3 regions of the Enterobacter sp. JBIWA008 genome follow, and region 1 is predicted to be linked to each of the others. Evidence: predicted binding sites of a transcription regulator. Region 1 holds the regulator's gene; each other region holds the start of a gene.
The links. The regulator LexA, encoded in region 1, represses DNA repair genes until DNA is damaged. The targets are predictions, from matches to a motif close to TNCTGTATGTACATACAGNA.
Positions count from the first base shown of each region.

Region 2: sbmC (DNA gyrase inhibitor SbmC) is a predicted target of LexA. The motif match lies at 1,946-1,965, and genes of this name have one in related genera.
Region 3: umuD (translesion error-prone DNA polymerase V autoproteolytic subunit) is a predicted target of LexA. The motif match lies at 2,841-2,860, and genes of this name have one in related genera.

Region 1 is NZ_CP074149.1:358,905-366,603, forward strand. It holds gene plsB (glycerol-3-phosphate 1-O-acyltransferase PlsB) at 1-897, opposite strand, end outside; gene KGP24_RS01700 (diacylglycerol kinase) at 1,052-1,420, shown strand; gene lexA (transcriptional repressor LexA) at 1,529-2,137, shown strand; gene dinF (MATE family efflux transporter DinF) at 2,201-3,538, shown strand; gene KGP24_RS01715 (CsbD family protein) at 3,659-3,868, shown strand; gene zur (zinc uptake transcriptional repressor Zur) at 3,916-4,428, opposite strand; gene KGP24_RS01725 (cupin domain-containing protein) at 4,544-5,032, shown strand; gene KGP24_RS01730 (conjugal transfer protein TraF) at 5,205-6,515, shown strand; gene dusA (tRNA dihydrouridine(20/20a) synthase DusA) at 6,598-7,593, shown strand.
Region 2 is NZ_CP074149.1:3,077,808-3,085,506, reverse strand. It holds gene sbcB (exodeoxyribonuclease I) at 1-487, opposite strand, end outside; gene dacD (serine-type D-Ala-D-Ala carboxypeptidase DacD) at 695-1,861, shown strand; gene sbmC (DNA gyrase inhibitor SbmC) at 1,981-2,454, shown strand; gene KGP24_RS14870 (FUSC family protein) at 2,547-3,605, shown strand; gene KGP24_RS14865 (DUF496 family protein) at 3,752-4,087, shown strand; gene KGP24_RS14860 (gamma-glutamylcyclotransferase family protein) at 4,135-4,470, opposite strand; tRNA gene KGP24_RS14855 (tRNA-Asn) at 4,524-4,599, opposite strand; gene emmdR (multidrug efflux MATE transporter EmmdR) at 4,761-6,215, shown strand; tRNA gene KGP24_RS14845 (tRNA-Asn) at 6,319-6,394, shown strand; partial or broken gene KGP24_RS14840 (DUF4102 domain-containing protein) at 6,559-6,654, shown strand; gene KGP24_RS14835 (hypothetical protein) at 7,054-7,699, shown strand, end outside.
Region 3 is NZ_CP074149.1:2,215,486-2,223,184, reverse strand. It holds gene KGP24_RS10870 (SDR family oxidoreductase) at 1-140, opposite strand, end outside; gene KGP24_RS10865 (LysR family transcriptional regulator) at 238-1,134, shown strand; gene umuC (translesion error-prone DNA polymerase V subunit UmuC) at 1,142-2,404, opposite strand; gene umuD (translesion error-prone DNA polymerase V autoproteolytic subunit) at 2,388-2,822, opposite strand; gene KGP24_RS10850 (hypothetical protein) at 3,110-3,310, shown strand; gene KGP24_RS10845 (aldo/keto reductase family oxidoreductase) at 3,356-4,222, opposite strand; gene KGP24_RS10840 (methyl-accepting chemotaxis protein) at 4,366-6,027, shown strand; gene smrA (DNA endonuclease SmrA) at 6,055-6,618, opposite strand; gene KGP24_RS10830 (LysR family transcriptional regulator) at 6,973-7,699, opposite strand, start outside.

The DNA of each region.
Region 1 (7,699 bases):
CTCATGGCCATCATGCGCCAGCTGGCGTACACGCTCGGCGTTATGAACGTTGATGCCCTGATACAGGCGGTTCCAGGTAAAGCCGAGAATACGATCGGACAGGCGAATCATCTCGTAAGAGAAGTTCGCTGCAATCTCTTCCATCAGCGCAATGGCGTTCTGCTGGGCTTTCTCATGCGATATTTTCTTGCTGCGCGCTTCGTCTTCAACGGCGCGAGCAATCGCTTTGGAGGCCAACAGCTTGTTGAACAAATCCTGACGCGCCGGGAGACGCGGCCCTACGGCAGCCAGGCGCTGACGGGCAAAGTGCATACGCGCCACGCGCGCCAGTTTTTGCGCGATGATCTTGTCGGTGCCGTGCTCGTCCGCCATTCGACGCAGCGAAACGGAAGGGGAGAAACGCACAAAGCTGTCGCGTCCCAGCCAGGAGACCGCGAAGAACTTCTGAATGCCGTTAAGCATGCGCAGTGGTGGGTTCTCTTCACCTTTTTCACGGCCCGGACGACGACCAAACATCACCGATACCGGCACCATCTGCACATCCAGATCGGGGTTGCTGCGATGCAGGTCGAGATAGTCATGGAACAGCTTGATGGACTCTTCTTTTGGCGTGTAGTAGGTAAACACGCGCGGTCCACCGTGAATGAACACGTAGCGCGGCAGCAGCGTACCGTCAACTTCAAGCGGTTCAAGCGGGTCCGGTAAGTCATGCGCCAGACACTGGGCGCGAAGCGTCAGTAAGTCTGCCTTCGAGTTATAAGGCAAAACGTACATAATAGGACGCGACGTATCGAGCCCCAACTCCAGCGCGGGTTCTGCTGGGATAGACTTGCTTTTTACCAGTATGCTTAATGGTAAATTAAGTAATTTGTAGTAAATTCGTGGCCAGCCGGACATAAACGATGTAAAGCCTCTGGTTAATAATGCAATTGCGGCGCAAGGATAACAGAAAGCGCGCAAAATTTCTGTTGTTACCCGTCATACTTCAGGCTGTAGCGAAACGCGCTACGGCTCCTGTTACTGACGCTCTTTTTTTAAAAAGGTTCTTTTAATGGCCAATAATACCACTGGGTTAACGCGTATCATCAAAGCCGCCGGCTATTCATGGAAAGGTTTCCGTGCTGCGTGGATCAACGAAGCCGCTTTTCGCCAGGAGGGCGTCGCCGCTATCATCGCGGTGATCATTGCCTGTTTCCTTGATGTTGATGCTATTACTCGCGTGCTTCTTATCGGTTCCGTGCTTCTGGTGATGATAGTGGAAATTCTTAATAGCGCTATTGAAGCCGTTGTTGATCGCATCGGTTCCGATTTCCATGAGCTTTCTGGCCGCGCAAAAGACATGGGCTCTGCTGCTGTGTTGCTGGCGATTATCACTGCCGTTATTACCTGGGTCACGCTGCTTTGGTCACATTTCCGATGAGCCTCGAGGAATAATTAAGTCCCTGGTTTTTTGTGCAGTTTTTGATTCCAAAATCGCCTTTGACTGTATATACTCACAGCATAACTGTATATACACCCAGGGGGCGGAATGAAAGCGTTAACGACCAGGCAGCAAGAGGTGTTTGATCTCATCCGGGATCATATCGGCCAGACGGGTATGCCACCCACGCGTGCGGAAATCGCTCAGCGTCTGGGCTTCCGTTCTCCGAATGCTGCCGAAGAACACCTGAAAGCGCTGGCGCGTAAGGGCGTGATTGAGATTGTTTCAGGCGCGTCACGTGGTATCCGCCTGCTGGTGGAAGAAGAGACGGGTATTCCGCTGGTGGGGCGTGTTGCTGCCGGTGAGCCTTTGCTGGCGCAGCAGCATATTGAAGGCCACTACCAGGTCGATCCGGCCATGTTCAAACCGAGCGCTGATTTCCTGCTGCGCGTTAGCGGCATGTCGATGAAAGACATCGGTATTCTTGACGGCGATCTGCTTGCGGTGCACAAAACGCAGGATGTGCGTAACGGTCAGGTGGTTGTCGCGCGCATTGATGATGAAGTCACCGTCAAGCGTCTGAAAAAACAGGGGAACACAGTTCAGCTACTGCCTGAAAACAACGAGTTCTCCCCGATTGTGGTCGATCTCCGCGAACAGAACTTCTCTATCGAAGGACTGGCGGTTGGGGTGATTCGCAACGGTGAATGGCTGTAACCTCTTCCTGACAGGCTATGGCGCCGCTGTAGCCTGCTTCATTCCCCACTCCCGGTATTTTTCATGTCACTGCTGACGGCATCCGATAAGGCATTGTGGCGTCTTGCTCTGCCGATGATTTTTTCCAATATTACCGTGCCCTTGCTGGGTCTGGTCGATACTGCCGTTATTGGTCATCTTGATTCGCCGGTTTATCTCGGCGGCGTGGCGATTGGCGCAACGGCAACCAGCTTCCTGTTTATGCTGCTGCTCTTTTTGCGTATGAGCACCACCGGGCTCACGGCACAGGCTTATGGTGCAAAAGATCCGCTGCGTCTGGCGCGGGCTCTGGTCCAGCCGCTGATCCTTGCGCTTGGCGCGGGGGCGTTAATCGTTATATTACGTGCGCCCCTGATCGACTTTGCACTCCATGTTGTTGGCGGCAGCGAGGCGGTACTGGCCCAGGCTCGACGTTTCCTTGAAATCCGCTGGCTCAGCGCGCCCGCCTCGCTGGCTAACCTGGTTCTGCTGGGGTGGCTACTGGGCGTTCAGTACGCCCGTGCGCCAGTGATTTTGCTGGTGGTGGGCAACCTTCTCAACATTGTGCTGGATGTCTGGCTGGTAATGGGACTGCATATGAATGTGCAGGGCGCGGCGCTGGCGACGGCGATTGCCGAGTACGGAACCTTTATTATTGGTCTTTGGATGGTCTGGCGCGTGCTGGCGATGCGCGGCATCTCCCTGGCGCTGCTCAAAACCGCATGGCGCGGCAATATCCGTAAGCTGCTGGCACTTAATCGTGACATCATGCTGCGCTCGCTGCTGCTTCAGCTCTGCTTCGGCGCGCTGACGGTTTTCGGGGCTCGACTGGGGCCAGAAATCGTTGCGGTCAACGCGGTATTGATGACGCTGCTGACCTTTACCGCCTACGCGCTGGACGGTTTTGCCTATGCGGTAGAAGCGCATTCCGGGCAGGCGTACGGTGCGCGCGAAAGCGGGCAGCTTCGGGACGTCTGGCGGGCAGCCTGCCGTCAGTCGGGACTGGTGGCGCTGGCGTTCGGCCTGGTTTACGCCTGCTTTGGTGAGCAGATCGTTTCATTACTTACGTCTATCCCTGCGCTGCGCGAGCTGGCGAGTCACTATCTCATCTGGCAAGTCATCTTACCGGTAGTCGGCGTCTGGTGTTATCTGCTGGACGGCATGTTTATTGGTGCGACGCGCGGAGCGGAAATGCGCAACAGCATGGCGGTCGCGGCGGTAGGGTTTGGCCTGACGCTGCTGACGCTTCCCTGGCTTGGAAATCACGGTTTGTGGCTGGCCCTGGCCGTTTTCCTCTCGCTGCGAGGGATATCGCTGGCTTTTATCTGGCACCGCCACTGGCAAAACGATACCTGGTTCCCTTCACGTCACGATATATCGTGACGGTTAAAGATTCCGAATATGAAATCAACTGCCAAATCCTTAACTACAATATTTATCACGTCCAGCAGAAAAGAACGTAACGGACGTTACGACCCGACGTTTAACTAAGAGGACACGATGATGAATAAAGACGAAATCGGCGGCAACTGGAAGCAGTTCAAAGGTAAAGCGAAAGAAAAGTGGGGTAAGCTGACAGATGACGATATGACCGTCATTGAAGGTAAACGCGATCAGCTTGTCGGTAAAATTCAGGAACGCTACGGCTACGCGAAAGATCAGGCGGAAAACGAAGTCAAAGACTGGGAAACCCGTAACGACTACCGCTGGTAACGCTGAATAACCCACAGGGCGGCTCTAAGCCGCCTTTTCTTTTGCCGTTAACGCGGCTTTTTCTTCACCAGAATTGAGTGGTCGTGCTGACATGCGTCCTGATGACGACAAGCTTCCACTTCCACGCAGGCAGAGCACAGCCCATGCGCTTCAATCACGTTATGACGCAGGGCAAAACCCATTTTCGCTGCCAGCGTATGCATAATATCTTCCACGCCTTCCGCAGCTTCTTCTTTCACCACGCCGCAGCGGTCACAGATAAACATCGCCGATGTGTGGGTGGGCTGATCAAACAGATGGCACAGCACATAGCTGTTGGTGGACTCAACTTTATGCACGAATCCTTGTTCCAGCAGGAAATCCAGCGCGCGATACACGGTTGGTGGCTTCGCCTGCGGCTCGCTTTCGCGGAGCAGGTCCAGCAGATCGTAAGCGCTGATGGCACCCTGCTGCAGGCTCATGAGACGTAATACTTCAAGGCGCTGCGGAGTCAGGCGCACATTGCGTTGCGCACACAGCTTTTCGGCCTGCGCTAACAGCTCTTTTGTGGACTTATCCATTTAGCACCCCGGATGTTATAGGACGGAAAACGCCCACTTTATCATGTTCTGGTAAAAACGCCGAGATCCGCCAGTCTGTGCTATACCTGACCCATTGCAAACCGGGAAATAAACAATGAAAAAACCTGACTGTATTCGGCACTGGCGCGACGTAGAAGGCGCGGATGATTCGACCTATCCAGGTAGCGATGAGCTTTTTTCTATCGGCGCCCCGTTGGCTCGCAAGCTTGGGCTAGGGCGCATTGGCATCCATCATGAGCGTTTGCCGCCCGGGCGCAGAACGTCCTATCCGCATGCGGAAAGCGATGAAGAAGAGTTCATTTATGTGCTCGAAGGTTATCCAGAGGCGTGGATTAATGGCTATTTATGGAAACTTGAACCGGGCGACAGCGTCGGTTTTCCTGCCGGAACCGGTATCTGCCACACCTTTATCAACAACACGGACGAAGAGGTGCGGTTACTGGTCGTTGGCGAGGCCAACAAGAAGCACAACCGCATCTACTATCCGCTCAACCCCGTGTATGCCGCTACCCGTGAGGATCGCTGGGTAGACCACCCACCCCAGTTTTTTGGACCGCATGATGGAAAACCTGGGAAAAAATAATTTCCTCTTCTATAAATATTGAGGGCCGTCACAAAATATAACAGGCCGTAAGGGAGTTTTACTTAGGGATAGAAATAGCGGGTCTTTTACTACTTATTCACAGCAATAGTTCGTTCCTGTTTGGGTGATAACAGACAGGGGTTATTTCATAACAGACTATAACGGGCATACTGTGAAAAAAAATTTTAAATTTTCGGTGGTTAGTATCGCTGTTTCCTTGTTTATGGCAAATCAGGCGGGAGCAGCCAATACCTGGACAGAATCACGGAGCGACGCAATGGGTGGCACTGGCGTTGCCTCCGGGAGCTATGGTAGCGGGGCGTTAATCAACCCCGCGTTGCTGGCAAAGGCAAAACCGGACGATGATGTGACGGTCATTTTGCCGTCCGTTGGCGTCCAGGTGACGGATGAGGACAATCTTCAGGATGAGATTGATACCATCAACGACAAAATCAACCATTATAAGGATGTGGTTAATAACCTTACGCCAATTGAGGTCATCACCAATCCGCTAGGCTCCATCAACCAGTTCCAGGGCGCGGCCAAAGATCTTGCCGATGAGCTGGACTATCTCAAGGGTAAAACCGCACGCGCGACGGCAGGCGCTGGGCTTGCCGTGAGTATCCCTAACGATGTGCTTTCCGTAGCCTTTATGGCGAAAGGCTATGCTCATGGCCGGGTGAGCTCGTCCATCGATCAGCAAGATATTGATTATCTGCGCGGCATTCAACGAAGCAATGTGGTGGCTGCCGGTGTTGCCCTGGACGCTGCGCTGAACGGTACGGATCAGATCACTAAAAACCTCAACTCAACGGCGTCTGGCCGGGCGGCGATTGTGTCCGACTATGGTGTTGCCGTTGCCCGTCAGTTTGACCTCGGCGGCGTCCCGGTTTCCGTGGGTGTGACGCCAAAGCTGCAAAAAACCTGGGTCTATAACTACACCACGTCAATCTACGATTACGACAGTAACAAGTGGAACGATAGCCGCTACCGCACGGACGACACGGGCTTTAACGTCGATGCCGGTATTGCGGCTGATTTCGGCGAACACTGGACCGTTGGCGTGAGCGGTCAAAACCTTATGTCGCGCGATATCGATACCAAAGATATCCGTATCCGTAACGGGCGTACGGGAGAAGTGGTGAGCTATAAAGACACCTACCAGATCCGTCCGCTGGTGACCGCCGGTGCCGCCTGGCACAACGACCTGGTGACGCTGACCGCCGATGGTGATTTGACGGAAACCAAAGGATTCAAGAGCGAAGATACGTCGCAGTATGTTGGCGTGGGTGCCGAGGTGACGCCGCTGAGCTGGCTGGCGGTGCGTGCGGGTTATCGCGCGGACGTGAAGGGTAACGACAGCAATGTCTTTACCGGCGGTGTCGGTTTCGCGCCGTTTAGCACTGTACATGTTGACCTGATGGGCCTGTACGGTGAAGACGAAACCTGGGGCGCAGGGGCTCAGCTGAGCATGACGTTCTAAAGTCAACCGGAGGCGCTGCGCCTCCGGCTTTTCTTTGTGCTATAGTAGCGCCCCTTTTCCACCAGATGCTTAAAACTTCGCCATGTCGTCAGAATTACAGACCGCTTTTCCTGCACACCGTTTCTCCATTGCGCCGATGCTCGACTGGACGGACAGACACTGCCGCTATTTCCTGCGCCAGCTCTCCCGCCACACGCTGCTGTACACCGAAATGGTGACCACGGGCGCAATCATTCACGGGAAGGGCGATTATCTGGCCTATAGCGAAGAAGAGCATCCGGTTGCCCTGCAGCTGGGCGGCAGCGATCCGGCCGCGCTGGCGCAGTGTGCAAAGCTGGCAGAAGCGCGTGGCTACGACGAGATCAACCTGAACGTTGGCTGCCCGTCCGACCACGTGCAAAACGGCATGTTTGGCGCATGTTTGATGGGGAACGCGCAGCTGGTAGCGGACTGTATCAAGGCGATGCGCGACGTGGTATCCATTCCGGTCACGGTCAAAACCCGTATCGGCATTGACGACCAGGACAGCTACGAATTCCTGTGCGACTTCATCAACACGGTATCCGGGAAAGGCGAGTGCGAGATGTTCATCATTCATGCGCGAAAAGCCTGGCTCTCCGGCCTCAGCCCGAAAGAGAACCGTGAGATCCCACCGCTTGACTATCCGCGCGTGTATCAGCTGAAGCGTGACTTCCCGCACCTGACCATGTCCATCAACGGCGGCATCAAGTCGCTGGAGGAGGCCAAAGCGCATCTGGCGCATATGGATGGGGTGATGGTTGGGCGCGAGGCGTATCAGAACCCGGGCATTCTGGCGACGGTCGATCGCGAAATCTTTGGCACCGAAGGCGCAGATACCGATCCGGTGACCGTTGTGCGTGCCATGTATCCATATATTGAGCGCGAGCTGAGCAACGGTACGTATCTTGGCCATATCACCCGCCATATGCTTGGCCTGTTCCAGAGTATTCCGGGCGCGCGTCAGTGGCGCCGCTACCTGAGCGAGAATGCGCATAAAGCCGGAGCCGATATTGAGGTGCTGGAACATGCGCTGCGACTGGTGGCAGACAAGCGATAACTTTCGCTAAAAGTTCGTCAAATTCACCACGCCCTGCGAACGTTAGCGGGGCGTTTTGCTTAAATAACAACAGGTTAACACTGGCATGATTCTTGTAGTGCTTACT
Region 2 (7,699 bases), 2.1 Mb from region 1:
TCGTCAGTCCTTCCTCATTTTCCGGCCAGTTAATGCCCTCAGGACGCAGGGCATAACAGGCGCGCATGATGTCGAGCAAGTCCCAGCGCGAATTACGGTTTTGCCAGCTCCAGGCATAGGGATCGTAGAAGTTGCGATAGAAGATGTTGCGCGTTACTTCGTCATCGAAGCGAATGTTGTTGTAACCAACCACGCAGGTATTGGGAACGGTAAACAGATCGTGGATGCGTCGGGCGAATTCAGCCTCGTTAACGCCTTTTTCCCGCGCTTCCTGAGGCGTAATGCCGGTAACCATGACCGCCCCGGGCTGCGGCAGGTAGTCATCAGCCGGTTTGCAGTAAAAGACCTCAGGCTCGCCAATGATGTTGAATTCGTCGTCGGTACGGATGGCGGCAAACTGCGCCGGTCGGTCCAGCGCCGGGTGAGTGCCAAAGGTTTCGTAGTCGTGGAACAAAAAAGTCGGGCGAGCGGCAGAGTCAGACACCAGTAATACCATCCTGTTAAAAAATGACGTCACTATGGTAAACGATCGTGCGGGTCAGGCCGAATAAAAAGCACCGTCGTGGCGCAAATTTGCGCGCCAGCTTCCGAGAAAAATCTGCGTTCTGTCACATTTTTTTGCAATTAAGCCAGGTAACGACATCAGAACTCCCGTAAAAAGATCATCGATTTTTAATGACCTGAGGATATACCGTTGAAACGCCGTCTGTTTATTGCTGTTTCTTTACTCGCTTCGAGTGTCTCATCTGCTTTTGCGGCCGAACCACTGGATTTTTCGCCGCAGCCGCCGGCCATTCAGGCTGGCTCATGGGTGCTGATGGACTACACGACTGGTCAGATCTTAACGGCGGGCAACGAACATCAGCAACGTAATCCGGCGAGCCTGACCAAGCTGATGACGGGGTATGTGGTTGATCGGGCCATTGATAGCCATCGTATTACGCCGGACGACATTGTCACCGTAGGACGCGATGCCTGGGCAAAAGGTAACCCGGTGTTTGACGGCTCGTCGCTGATGTTCCTGAAAGAGGGCGAACGCGTCAGCGTGCGTGACTTAAGCCGCGGCCTGATCGTTGATTCTGGCAACGATGCCTGCGTGGCGCTGGCCGATCACGTGGCGGGCGGGCAGCCGCAGTTTGTGAAGATGATGAACGACTATGTGCAAAAGCTGAACCTGCGCGATACGCATTTTGAAACCGTCCACGGGCTGGACGCGCCGGGCCAACACAGCTCTGCCTATGATCTGGCCGTACTCTCCCGGGCCATCATCCACGGCGAGCCTGAGTTTTATCATATGTACAGCGAAAAGAGCCTGACCTGGAACGGGATCACCCAGCAGAACCGTAACGGCCTGTTGTGGGATAAGACCATGAACGTTGACGGGCTTAAAACCGGTCACACGTCTGGCGCGGGCTTTAACCTGATTGCTTCTGCCGTTGACGGCCAGCGCCGTTTAATCGCAGTAGTCATGGGGGCGGACAGCCCGAAAGGGCGTGAGGACCAGGCCCGAAAACTGCTGCACTGGGGGCAGCAGAATTTCGATACGGTGCAGATCCTGCATAACGGTAAAAAAGTAGGGACAGAGCGTATCTGGTACGGCGATAAGGAGCAGGTGAAACTGGGCACTGACCAGGACTTCTGGCTGGCCTTACCGAAAGCGGAAGTGCCGAACATCAAAGCCAAATACGTGCTGGATAAAAAAGAGCTGGAAGCACCGATTGCCGCGCATCAGCGGGTCGGAGAAATCCAGCTCTATGACCGCGACAAGGTGGTAGCGCACTGGCCGCTGGTGACGCTGGAAGCCGTTGATAAAGGTGGACTGTTCTCACGCATGAGCGATTATCTGCATCACACGCTCTAGCGGTTGACGAGCAGACTGGCAGGGTTGCGAGTCTGCTCACATAATAAACACTTCACGTTTGCTGAACCCTCAGAATCCGCTTTATAGTGTATATATATACAGTAATAAATGGAGGCAGCATGGACTACAGCATCAAGCAGCAACAGAAACGTAAGATTGCCGGTTTTCATTTGGTCGGACCGTGGGAACAAACGGTAAAACAGGGCTTTGAACAGCTGGTCATGTGGGTGGACGGGCGCCACATTGAGCCACTTGAGTGGGTTGCGGTCTACTACGATAACCCCGACGAGGTCCCGGCAGAAAAACTGCGTTGTGATACAGCCGTTACGGTACCGGACGATTTCGTTATCCCGGAAAACAGCGAAGGCGTCATGATGACCGAAATCGCGGCCGGGGATTATGCCGTGGCCACGGCGCGCGTGGAAAACTACGACTTCGCCACGCCGTGGTATCAGTTCTTCAACTCCCTGCTGCAGGATAATAAATACCAGATGGCGCTTAAACCCTGCTTCGAGCGCTATCTCAATGACGGCAATGCAGACGGCTACTGGGATATCGAAATGTATATCGCGGTAGAGCATAAAACGGCTTAATCCTGCTAAATGAAGGGTTTTTCAGCCGGGAGCGATCCGCCCGGCTGAAAACACAGTACAATTGTGATTTGCCGTGTAGCTGGAGAGCGGGTGTGCGTCCCGACAAATCATTAACCCCTTTTGAAATTCGGTTGTACAAACATTACCGCGTGGTGCACGGGTGCCGCATCGCGCTGGCGTTCGTATTGACGTTTGTACTGGTTCGTTTGCTGGATGTTCCGGAAGGAACATGGCCGCTGATCACGCTGGTGGTGGTGATGGGGCCCATCTCGTTTTGGGGGAACGTTGTTCCGCGCGCCTTCGAGCGAATTGGCGGGACGGTTTTAGGCTCGGCCCTTGGGCTTATCGCCCTGAAGCTGGAGCTTATCTCGTTTCCCGTGATGCTGGCATGGTGCGGTGGTGCCATGTTCCTGTGCGGCTGGCTGGCGTTGGGCAAAAGACCGTATCAGGCCTTGCTGATTGGGATTACTCTCGCGGTGGTGGTCGGTGCGCCCGCCGGGGATATGACCACGGCGCTGTGGCGAAGCGGGGATGTTATCCTGGGGTCACTGCTGGCCATGCTCTTCACCGGTATCTGGCCGCAGCGGGCTTTTCTGCACTGGCGTATTCAGATGGCGAACTACGTTACCACCTTTAACCGCGTCTATCAGGCCGGTTTTTCCCCGAATCTGGTCGAGCGTCCCCGGCTGGAAAAGCATCTGCAAACGATCCTCAACGACGTGGTCAAAATGCGCGGCCTGATCACGCCCGCCAGCAAAGAAACCCATATACAGAAATCGATTTTCGAAGCCATCCAGACGGTAAGCCGCAATCTGGTCTGCATGCTTGAACTGCAAATCAACGCCCACTGGGCCTCGCGTCCCAGCCATCTCTTGATGCTTAACGCGCAGACTTTGAAAGAAACCCAGCAGATGACGCAGCAAACGTTGCTGACCATCGCCCATGCGCTCTATGAAGGCAACCCGCAGCCGATACTGGCCAACAGCGAGCGACTGAATGAGATCGTTGCGGAGCTGAAGCAGTTAATCAATGAACGCCAGAGCGATAACGTGGCGGAAACGCCTATTCATGGCTACGTCTGGCTGAGTATGGAACTGGCGCGGCAGCTTGAGCTGCTATCGCACCTTATTTGCCGGGCGCTGCGCAAATAAAAGGCGTATGTGACGGCTGCTGCTTCGATTCAGCAGCAATTGGGGTTATGATAGCTTTAAACGATATACTCATTGTCATTCGCAGCCGGTGTCTGTTACAACGGTTGCCTTACGAATCCGAATCTCACATTATCAGGGGTGTAAAAATGGAAACTACCAAGCCTTCGTTCCAGGATGTTCTGGAATTCGTCCGCCTGTTCCGCCGCAAAAACAAACTGCAGCGTGAAATCCAGGACGTTGAGAAGAAGATCCGTGACAACCAGAAACGTGTTCTGCTGCTCGACAACCTGAGCGACTACATCAAGCCAGGTATGAGCGTTGAGGCTATTCAGGGCATCATCGCCAGCATGAAGAGCGACTATGAAGACCGTGTTGATGACTACATCATCAAAAACGCTGAGCTGTCCAAAGAGCGTCGCGACATCTCCAAGAAGCTGAAAGTGATGGGCGAAATTAAAAACGGCGAAGCAAAAAGCGAGTAATCGCAGCGAATAGTGAAAAAGGCTCTCTGGTGACAGAGAGCCTTTTTTTATGACGCAGAACGCGGCTGTAGCTGATAAATCCAGGCCTTAACCAGCTTGCCTTCAAGGGTGGTCACCGTGACCTCAACCCGATCGTAGCCGTCTTCAAACTCATCCAGCATTGGCCAGTGTGCGGCAAGGTTATCAGAGATAAACAGATAGCCTTCGACGCGGGGGGCATCGGGGTGGAGCACAATCCCCGGGAATTCCGCCGCAGCTCCCCATCCGCGTTCGTAAAACGTACCTGATACGGAACCCGCCAGCCATTCGCCGCCGATGTTTTCAAGAATATGCGCATTAGAGTGGCCCGGGCGCAGCGTGCCGTAGACAAACAGAGCGTTCATTTTCCCTCATCCGCAAAGCAAAAAGCCTGCTTTAAAAGCAGGCTTTTTAAATTTGGCTCCTCTGACTGGACTCGAACCAGTGACATACGGATTAACAGTCCGCCGTTCTACCGACTGAACTACAGAGGAATCGTTGTGGAGGCTTATCTTAGCGGCGAAAAAAGTTTTGTCAAACCTGATCTTAGGAAAAATCGACCGATTGCCGATTCTGTCGTCAGTTTGTTGTAAATCCACACATCTTTTTCTGGGAAATACTTTGCAGGATTAGCATTTGTCCCCCATCATTTGAAATGGAGTTTCAACTTTTCTCTCTAAGGTCCATTTTGAACGTCACTGCCTCCTTACGCCAGGCGATAACGCGCACGCCATGGTATGCAAAACGTAAAAGCTATCGTGTTCTGTTCTGGCGTGAAATCACCCCTCTTGCCGTGCCTATCTTCCTGGAAAATACCTGCGTTCTGCTGATGGGGGTTCTTAGCACCTTCCTGGTGAGCTGGCTCGGCAAAGAGGCGATGGCTGGGGTTGGGCTGGCGGACAGCTTTAACATGGTGGTGATCTCGTTTTTTGCCGCCATAGATCTCGGGACGACGGTGGTGGTGGCTTTTAGCCTCGGCAAGCTTGACCCCAAACGCGCGCGCGAGGCGGCCCGCCAGTCGCTAATGATCATGACCATTTTTTCGATCGTTATGGCGGCGGTGATCCACTATTTCGGTAAAGAGATTATCGACTTTGTCGCCGGCGAGGCCACGAACGAGGTTAAAGACCTGGCGCTGACCTACCTGGAAATGACCGTCTTAAGCTATCCGGCGGCGGCCATTGCGCTGATTGGCAGCGGTGCGCTGCGCGGGGCGGGCAACACAAAAATTCCGCTGCTGATCAACGGCGGGATGAATATCCTGAATATCATTATCAGCAGCGTGCTGATCTACGGCGTGTTCTCGTGGGATGGACTGGGGTTCGTCGGTGCCGGACTGGGGTTAACCATTTCACGCTATATCGGTGCGGCAGCCATCATCGGGGTGCTGATGGCGGGGATCACCCCCTCGCTGCGTCTGACGCTAAAAAGCTATTTTCGCCCCTTTAATTTCGCCATTATCTGGGAAGTGATGGGTATCGGCATTCCCGCGAGCATTGAATCGGTATTGTTCAACGGCGGGAAGCTACTCACGCAAATGTTTGTCGCCGGGATGGGAACCGACGTTATCGCCGGTAACTTTATCGCCTTTTCGATTGCCTCGCTGATTAACCTGCCGGGTAACGCGCTGGGTTCGGCATCGACCATTATTACGGGTAAGCGGCTCGGGAAAGGGCAGATAGGCCAGGCGGAGCGGCAGCTGCGTCACGTGTTCTGGCTGTCGACCATTGGGCTGACCCTGATCGCCTGGGGAACCGCGCCGTTTGCCGGGCTGATGGCCTCGTTCTATACCCACGAAGACGACGTTAAAGAGGTCGTTAAGATCCTCATCTGGCTCAACGCGGCCTTTATGCCCATCTGGGCGGCCTCATGGGTATTGCCCGCCGGGCTGAAAGGGGCGCGCGATGCCCGCTTTGCGATGTGGGTATCGATGCTCGGCATGTGGGGATGTCGTGTTGTCGCGGGGTATACGCTCGGGGTGATGCTCGGATGGGGCGTGGTCGGCGTCTGGCTGGGGATGTTCCTCGACTGGGCCGTACGGGGTGCGCTGTTCTACTGGCGGATGGTCAGCGGGCGCTGGCTGTGGAAATATCCGCGGAAAAATGCCTGACAATTGCGCGAAGTGGAGAATAATTCGGCAAACGATCGAAAATGTGCATTCTGCCTTTGACATCCCGGGGGAGCATCGATAATATTCGCCCCGTTCACACGATTCCTCTGTAGTTCAGTCGGTAGAACGGCGGACTGTTAATCCGTATGTCACTGGTTCGAGTCCAGTCAGAGGAGCCAAATTTTAGTCTCAAGACATCTCAGAGAGTCTTAAGACGTTTTTAAAAAAAGCAGTTATATTGACCCGGCTGTCCTGGAAAGGATTGCCGGGTTTTTTGACATCTGTGGTTTTTGGGGATTGATCGGGGACCTCACGGTTCAGTGAGCAAATGAAGCCCCCTGTTATGGCATTAACAGATACCGCTATCCGCAAGCTCAAGCCCGCAAACAAACCCTTCAAACTCGGCGACAGCTCAGGGCTGTATCTGCAGATCAAACCTTTAATTGTGAGAAGGTAAAACTTCTCGCTTCCCATTTTGCCTGGAGCCTGATAGCCGCTTTAGCTCCTCAATTGTTACGATGCTTGCTGAAATACACATTTGATGTCCTGACTCTCATCCCTGGCGCCTTCAGCGCCTGCGGTTAGTAGTTTTGCGGATCGTACCTGCAAATACCTGCAGTTTCGTTGTCCCCGACGCTTTACTCCTACTCGCAAGAGGATTCCGTACTCACGGAATAATACCAGTCAGTCATGCTGCTGCCAGTGGGCAAATCTCTCTTTTTTGCTCTGTTCGGATTCAAATATAGCTCCGTGACTCATCGAATAATATGCTTTTATGTTCATGTAGTGTTTACTCAGCCCTTTCATTATAATTGCCACTAAGAAGGTCATGTCTTATATGAACGATAAAATTAGCGAAAGTGAAATTGTGCCATATTTTTCAGAAGGTCCAGATTCCAGTGGGGTGTTTCAATACTCCCAATTTTACCAGCGCACGCCTGCGGAAGATGAAATGTTTTCAGTAGAACGACTCTCCTCTTCAGTGGAGGTTAATTATTTCAGTCTTGGTGTTGGCTGGAGTGAATCAGAAATTCTTAAGAGTACCTTTCTCGGATTTGACTATACCGCCTATGATTCAGATTTTCTGATCCCCGCAGGTCAGACGCTGAATTTTTACGTTATGACCGATACCTCCACCAGTGGAGACTTTTCTCTCAACTTTTATCCGGCAACGGAAAAATCTACGGATATCTCCCTCCCGGCCGGTTCGGGAGAGCGTAGCTTACTGACTACATTAACCGCTGAAACGTACGAATCTTTTACATTATCCATGCTGAAGTCATCAGAATACCCTGTAACTGTGGAACTTGAAAATACCAAGGGTAACATCATCGGGCAATTCAAATTTGAATCGGCGAACTATCAATATTTAGCTGAGAATTGTAAGTGGGAAGGTCGTAGTCTTGATCTTACAATGGAGCCCGGAGAGTCCTATAATTTTTATGCAATCAACAGCACCATTTCCGGAAACCCTGTTCAGGTGA
Region 3 (7,699 bases), 1.9 Mb from region 1:
CCGTCCGGATGGGTTACCTCGCGGCGACTGAGGCCGATAACCTCCCACTGATGGTGCAGGAGCGTGTTGACCAGCTGTCTGCCGACAATGCCGCTGGCGCCCGCGACCAGGGCGACGTTGTGTTGCTGCATCTTATTCATGGTGTTTCTCCGGAAAGGGTGACAGACGCAGTGTGATATATTATTTTTCCTGGAGATATACCCTGAAACCGATGGCACTTATAAGCAGAATCATTAAATGAATAATAAGCTCAATGCCATTTCCACCTTTCTACGCGTCGCTGAAGCGGGCTCGTTTTCGGCCGCCGCCCGTCAGACCGGTATTAAGCAGTCCGCCGTCAGTCAACAGATCGCGGCACTTGAGGAATCACTGGGCGTGGTGCTGCTGCACCGTACGACGCGTAAGATGAAGCTGACCGAACAGGGTGAACGTTACCGGCGTGATATGCAGCTTGTGCTGGACGCCATGGGGGAAGCGGAAAGGCGTTTACATCCTGTCGACCCTGGCGTTCAGGGACGCGTCCACGTCCAGCTACCAAGCGGCCTGGGGCAGATCTTTTTGCCGCATCTGCTGGCGCTACAGCGCCTGCATCCCGAACTGCAGCTGATGATTTCCCTGGATGACCGCCTTGCCGATCTGGTGACGGAGGGCGTGGATATCGCGATACGGCTGGGCAGTGAGCCTCCGCAGGCGCACGCGGCTCGCGTGCTGGCGCGAATTGAAGCCGCGCTGTTTGCCGCTCCCGGTTTTCAGGCTGTACACGCCGTCAGCGAGCTGACCACGCTGCCACACGTACGGTTCAGCGGTATTCCGCTGGATGCCCCCCTGCGCCTGATTTCTGGCGAGGAAACGGTCGAGGTCAACGTGAATACCGTTTTCCGGGCCAATACCAGCGACGCGCTGCTGCAGGCGCTGGAGTCCGGGATTGGTATCGGCGGCCTGCAGCGACCGCTCGTGGCCAGGGCGCTGCAGGCGGGCACGCTGGTACCGGTGCTGCCCCACTGGCGGTTACCCGATCGCTTCCTCTATGCCGTTTATCCTGACGCCCGCTTTATTCCGCAGCGCGTCAGAAATGTCGTCAGCGTGATCGAGCAGTTACTGCCTGAGATCGCGACGTATGAAACCACAAAATAGTCGCCTTCTACCTCGCCACCGGTAAATCCGCGTACCGCGTCGTGTAGGCCGGTGACAGCATTTCCCGCTTCATCGCCCACGGTTTCTCAATCCCCTGCCCGGCAAACCATATCTTCCCTTTGCCGGAATGATTCAGGCTGTCGATCATTTCCATCAGCGCCGCGCTGTTGGCGCGCAGACGATTATCGTCAAACAAATTAAGCTGGGCGACGCCGCTGCTGAAAAAGTCCGCCAGCATGACCCCGGCTTTCATATAGCGATATCCGTCGAGCCATATACGCCCCAGCGCCTGCGTGGCGGCGCGGATGATATCCCGCGAGTCATTGGTGGGCGTCATCAGGGTGACCGAAGCCTGATTGCCGTAATAAATTTCGTTGTCCGCGTGCGGGCTGGTGCGCACAAACACGCTGATAAAACGACAGTATTGATGCTCGCCGCGCAGTTTTTCCGCAGCGCGTTCCGCGTAGGCGCAAATGGCCTGGTGCATCTCCTCGTACTGCGTAATACGGTGTCCAAACGAACGGCTACAGATAATTTGCTGCTTCGTGGGGGTGAACTCTTCCAGATCAAGACAGGGCTCACCGCGAAGCTCGCGGGCCGTCCGTTCCAGTACCACGTTGAAATGTTTGCGAATGACCCAGGACGACGCTTCCGCCAGCTCCAGCGCAGTGGTAATGCCCATCGCGTTCAGTTTTTTTGTGATGCGCCGCCCTACCCCCCACACCTCCTCTACCGGAACCTTTGCCAGCAGCTTACGCTGCCGCTCGCGGCCTGAGAGATCGACCACGCCGCCGGTGCTGGCCCAGCGTTTCGCCGCATAGTTGGCCAGCTTCGCCAGCGTTTTTGTCGGAGCAATACCGACGCCAACGGTTAAGCCGGTATTTTTAAAGACCTGCGTGCGCATCTGGTGACCGAACGCTTCCAGTGACAGGCAGTGGCTGACCCCTGAAACGTTCACGAACGCCTCATCGATAGAGTAAATCTCTATTGCCGGGGCGAGATCGGTCAGCGTTTGCATGACCCGACTGCTGAGATCGGCATACAGCGCATAGTTCGAGCTAAAGACGTACACCCGCGACGGGTATAGCTTTTCTTTGAATTTAAAATACGGCTCACCCATTTTTATGCCGAACTGCTTTGCCTCCCGCGACAGTGAAATAATGCAGCCGTCGTTATTGGAAACCACCACGATGGGCTTCCCCTCCAGATCGGGGCGGAATACCCGCTCGCAGGAGGCATAGAAGCTGTTCACATCAACCAGCGCGAACATATTTATGCGTTTTAAGCGTGTGGGTGACGACGCCGAAGATCTGCAGCTCCTCTTCGGACTGAAAGGTAATCGGCTGATAGCGGGCATTATGCGGCAGAAGTCTCAGAACCGGACGGGTCTGTAGCTCTTTAACCGTAAACTCACCGGCGACCGACGCCACGACGATATCCCCATGTTCGGCATTTAACGAACGATCGACCACCAGCAGATCGCCGTCGCCGATCCCCGCTCCAGTCATGGAGTCTCCACTCACCTTGATAAAGTAGGTCGCGCTGGGGTGCCTTACTGCCAGCCGGTTAAGATCGAGACGATCCTCCACATAATCCTGCGCCGGGCTGGGAAACCCACAGGCAACACGTTCTAAAAATAACGGTAATTCAATGATTTGCTTTGGATGATAAGAAAAGAGAGTGTCCATAATGCCTTTCTCGCCAGATACTGTATATAAATACAGTATTACGGATTATGGACAAGGATCAAGGTCATTTCCGGAGGTGAACCCAAACGCGTTGAAGTTTGAGCGGTTTTAATTGAGCAACATCGCCTGCCGTTAACAGGCCTGATATCATAAGTCATATAAAAGTCATCTGGTTTATGACTTATAAAAAATAACATCACTATGCAATAACTACACATTGACTTTAAAGTCAGATAAAAGCATATTTTACAGCACAAATTAACAAGACTTACTGGAGAATATTTTCCATGCCAGCCCGTGACTATCCAGACAAGCGTGTTGCACGCGGTCTGGCAAAGGAGGCCGATCTCAGGATGCTGAGCGCCCGCATCGATCCCGATCTGATGGAGTACATCAGAACCACCGCCTTTGAGACGCGTAAAAGTAAGCAGGAGATTGTGGCGGAAGCGTTAGCGCTGCACAGGCAGAAAAGTCAGACAGGAGCCTAAGCGCGCAAAGCCGGAAGCACCCTTCAGGCTTTGCGCGTGTTACCTTTAATCCATCAGCGAATTCAATGTTTCCAGTGCGTCAGCCGGTAACTGCAGCTCCCCCGCCGCGAGATTTTGCCGCAGATGCGCCACGGAAGAGGTGCCAGGGATCAGCAGAATATTCGGGGAACGTTGCAGCAGCCATGCCAGCGCAACCTGCATTGCCGTTACGCCCAGTGAGTCCGCGACAGCCTTCAGCCCGGAAGATTGCAGCGGCGTAAAGCCTCCCAATGGGAAGAACGGCACGTAGGCAATTCCCTGCTGCGCCAGCAGATCCACCAGCGCGTCATCCCCCCGGTTCACAATGTTGTACATGTTCTGCACGCACACCACCGGGACCATCTTCTGGGCTTCCGCAACCTGGGTGGCCGTGACGTTGCTCAGGCCAATATGACGCACCAGCCCCTGCTGCTGTAATTCGGCCAGGGTGGAGAGCGGTTCAGCAATCGACCCTTCCGCCGGCCCGTGTGCGCTAAACATGATCCGCAGATTCACCACGTCCAGCACGTCCAGCTGCAGATTACGCAGGTTGTCATGCACCGCCTGAGTCAGTTCCTGCGCGGAAAAGGCCGGCAGCCAGGCGCCTTTGTCGTTGCGACGGGCGCCAATCTTGGTGACGAGCGTCAGATCGTCCCGGTAAGGATGAAGCGCCTCGCGGATCAGCTGGTTAGTGATATGAGGACCATAAAAATCACTGGTATCAATGTGGTTCACCCCCGCCGCCACCGCTTCGCGCAGCACGTCCAGCGCGGCTTGCTTATCCTTCGGTGGGCCAAAGACGCCCGGTCCGGCGAGCTGCATCGCACCGTAGCCCAGTCGTTTAACCGTCCGCGTCCCAAGCGCGTACGTCCCGCTTTTATCAATGCTGCTCATGTTAACCTTCCTCATAAAAATGATCCGGATTTACAACAGGTTCCTCACCGGAGCCCTTAGTTAAGCGCGAGTTAATTAAAGTTTACATTCTCTACGACGATAGTAATGAGGTAACCCTGCATCTTCTCTAACGGACGACCGCTATGCTGAAAAATCTGCACGTGATTACCGGTATTATCTTTGCCCTCACCATATTCTGTCTGTTGCAAGTTGTCACGGGAGGGTTGTTCTACTCTGCCGTCAGCAACGATCGCCATAACTTCCAGAATTCCGGCGTGCTTAATGCCCAGCAGGAAAGCCTGAGCGACAGCGTGAACACGCTGGTGAAAACGCGCGTCACCGTCACCCGCGTGGCGATCCGCTACCTGAAAAACCAGCGTGACCCGGCTTCCCTTGCGGCGATCAATAAACTGCTTGGCACGGCAACCGACTCGCTGGCAAAAGCCGAAGCCTATAACAAAGAGTGGCAGAAACTGCCGCAGGTTAACGGCCAGGAGGCGGCTTTAACCGACGAGATGCAGAAATCCTGGAACCAGATGCACGAAGTGATGCGCTTATCGATTGAGTATCTGCGTGCCGACAACTACCAGGCCTATGGCGATCTGGACGCGCAGCAGGCGCAGGACGAGATGGAAGCGGTCTATAACCGCTGGCGCGCCGAAAACAACACCCTGCTGAAGGCGGCAACCGAAGAGAACCAGAGCAGCTTCACGCAGATGCAGTGGACCCTGGCGGCTATTCTGCTGGCCGTTATCGCGGTTCTGGTGGACATCTGGCAGGGCTTACAGCACCTGCTGTTGAAACCCCTCCACTCCATTATGAACCATATTAGCGCCATTGCAGGGGGCGACCTGACGCAGGAGATCGCTATCTCCGGTCGCAATGAGATGGGTCAGCTGGCCGCTGGCCTGCACGAGATGCAGCAGTCGCTGGTGACCACCGTCAGCGCCGTACGTGGAAGTACCGATTCCATCTACACCGGCGCAGGCGAAATTGCCGCAGGAAGCAACGATCTTTCCGCCCGCACCGAGCAGCAGGCCGCCTCGCTTGAAGAGACCGCCGCAAGCATGGAAGAGCTGACCGCGACGGTTAAACAGAACTCCGATAACGCCCGTCAGGCCACGCTGCTGGCGAAAAACGCCTCTGAAACGGCCGCGCGCGGCGGTCACGTCGTGGATAACGTGGTTCGCACCATGAACGAAATCGCCGACAGTTCGCAGCAAATCGCGCATATTACCGGCGTGATTGACAGCATCGCGTTCCAGACGAACATTCTGGCGCTTAACGCAGCGGTGGAAGCGGCACGCGCCGGGGAACAGGGTCGTGGTTTTGCGGTTGTTGCAGGCGAAGTCCGTACGCTGGCGAGCCGCAGCGCGCAGGCGGCGAAAGAGATCAAAGGGCTTATCGAGAACTCCGTCAGCCGGGTGAATACCGGTTCTGAGCAGGTCAGCGAGGCTGGCACCACCATGAAGGAAATTGTCGCCGCCGTCACCCGCGTGACCGATATCATGGGTGAAATTTCATCAGCCTCTGACGAGCAGAGCCGCGGTATTGAGCAGGTGAGCCTGGCCGTTTCGCAGATGGACAGCGTGACGCAGCAAAACGCCACGCTGGTGCAGGAGTCCGCCACGGCGGCTGCGGCACTGGAAGATCAGTCCGAGCAGCTGCGCCAGGCGGTAGCGGCGTTTCGTCTGAACGGTAAAGAAAAAGCGGTCGCTCCACGCCCGACCAATCTGAAAACGCCACAGCTGCTGCGTCCGGCAACAACAACCGCCTCTACCGACAGCAACTGGGAAACGTTCTGAGTTTCAGGCGGGCGAGGATATCGCCCGCTAGCGGCTGCGCTTGGCGTGCCGCTCCCAGTTTTCCTGTTTTGCCTCATCTGATTTTCGCAGTGAAACATAACATGCCCCGCTGCCGCCGTGGTGCGGCAGCGCCACGCAGAAAGCCTGCACTTCTTCGAACTCGGTTAACCAGCGCGCCAGATAGCTGCGCACCACATTGGGATGCGAGTTTTGCTCGCGCCCTTTCCCGTGAATGATAATTAGATTACGTAACCCGTCACGTCCGGCCTGGCGAATAAAAGAATAGAGCATCTGACGGCAGCGTTCGGCGGGCTGACGCAGGAGGTTTAAGCTGGCCTGGCGGGCATATTTACCCGAGCGCAGCTTATCGATAACGCCCTGCTGTACCCCTTCGCGCCTGAACGCCAGCGGTTCTTCCAGGGGAAGCATGTCAAGAAAATCCAGCGTCAGGAAGTTATCCAGCTGTTCGCTATCCACCTCCTCGCGCGCCCGCGTATTGCGGCTGGGCTGCCAGTGAATATCCGCGCAGCGCTTCAGGGGCTGGACATCTTCCATGGCGTCAAGAAAAAATGATTTGTCGTCAGGGTTCATGGACATCCTCCGGCTACATCTGAGGATTGTACTATACCTGCGCCAGAGACCGGCCTCAATCACCGTTACAGGTCGATGCGTGGCAATAATATTAACCTGATGAATATATATAGTAATTATTAAAAAAACTTAAATCACACTTAACTAAAATTTCAGCAAAGGTAAAACACGTGATTTATGTAAAAAATTCATTAAATCAATCACTCGCCTGCCTTTCATTTTTTAGAAATGGTGTTATACCTAAATATACCTGCCCCATGGAAATAATACCCAGGATTGGCGAAAGGAAGCACTGCTGTGTGTACTATAGGGTCTGTCTGATGTCGGGCAGATCCTGTTTTTTTAATATTAATTTCACACGAAAATTATTTTTCTCGCTTCCCTCCTGAATTGCGTAATTAATGACTCGGCAAGGGGCGTCTGACGAGAATCACGGCGCTGAATTAAATAATAGGTCGCCTTAGGAAGCGATTCGACAACCGGAAGCATAACCAGACGATGCGCCAGCAGCGGGTCGCAGCCTAACTCCTGCGGCAATATGCTTAAAAAATCACTTTGCGCGACCAGGCTAATACAGGAAGAAAACGTTTCACACACCACGCCAATTCTCGGTATTTGCGAACGATGACTAAATACCTCTTCTAGTTGTTTATAATAACTTCCCCGCGGCGTCGGCATTGTCCAGTTATAATGCAAAAGTTCATTAATAGACGTAGCCCCCATCGCCGGATGCCCTTCCCGACAAAATACCGCAAACGGCTTCTCGAAGAGTTTTTCAAACGTAAATTCCTGGTCGTAAGGTCCCTGATAATAGGTGTTGATGGTGAAATCCAGCTCCCCCTGCCGTAATTCATTGATCATCGACACCAGCTGCCCTTCCATAATCCGCACCTTGACCTGCGGATGCTGAGCATGAAAGCGGGTAATGACGGCGGGCATAAGCGTGCGTGAAACGCTGGCCCCCATCCCGATGTTGATCTGCCCGGCCAGCTCTCCCTGCCGCTGACGGATGTCATCCTGCGCCGCGCGCAGCTCTTCCAGAATCAATCTGGCGCGCTGGTAAAAACCCTCACCGCATTCG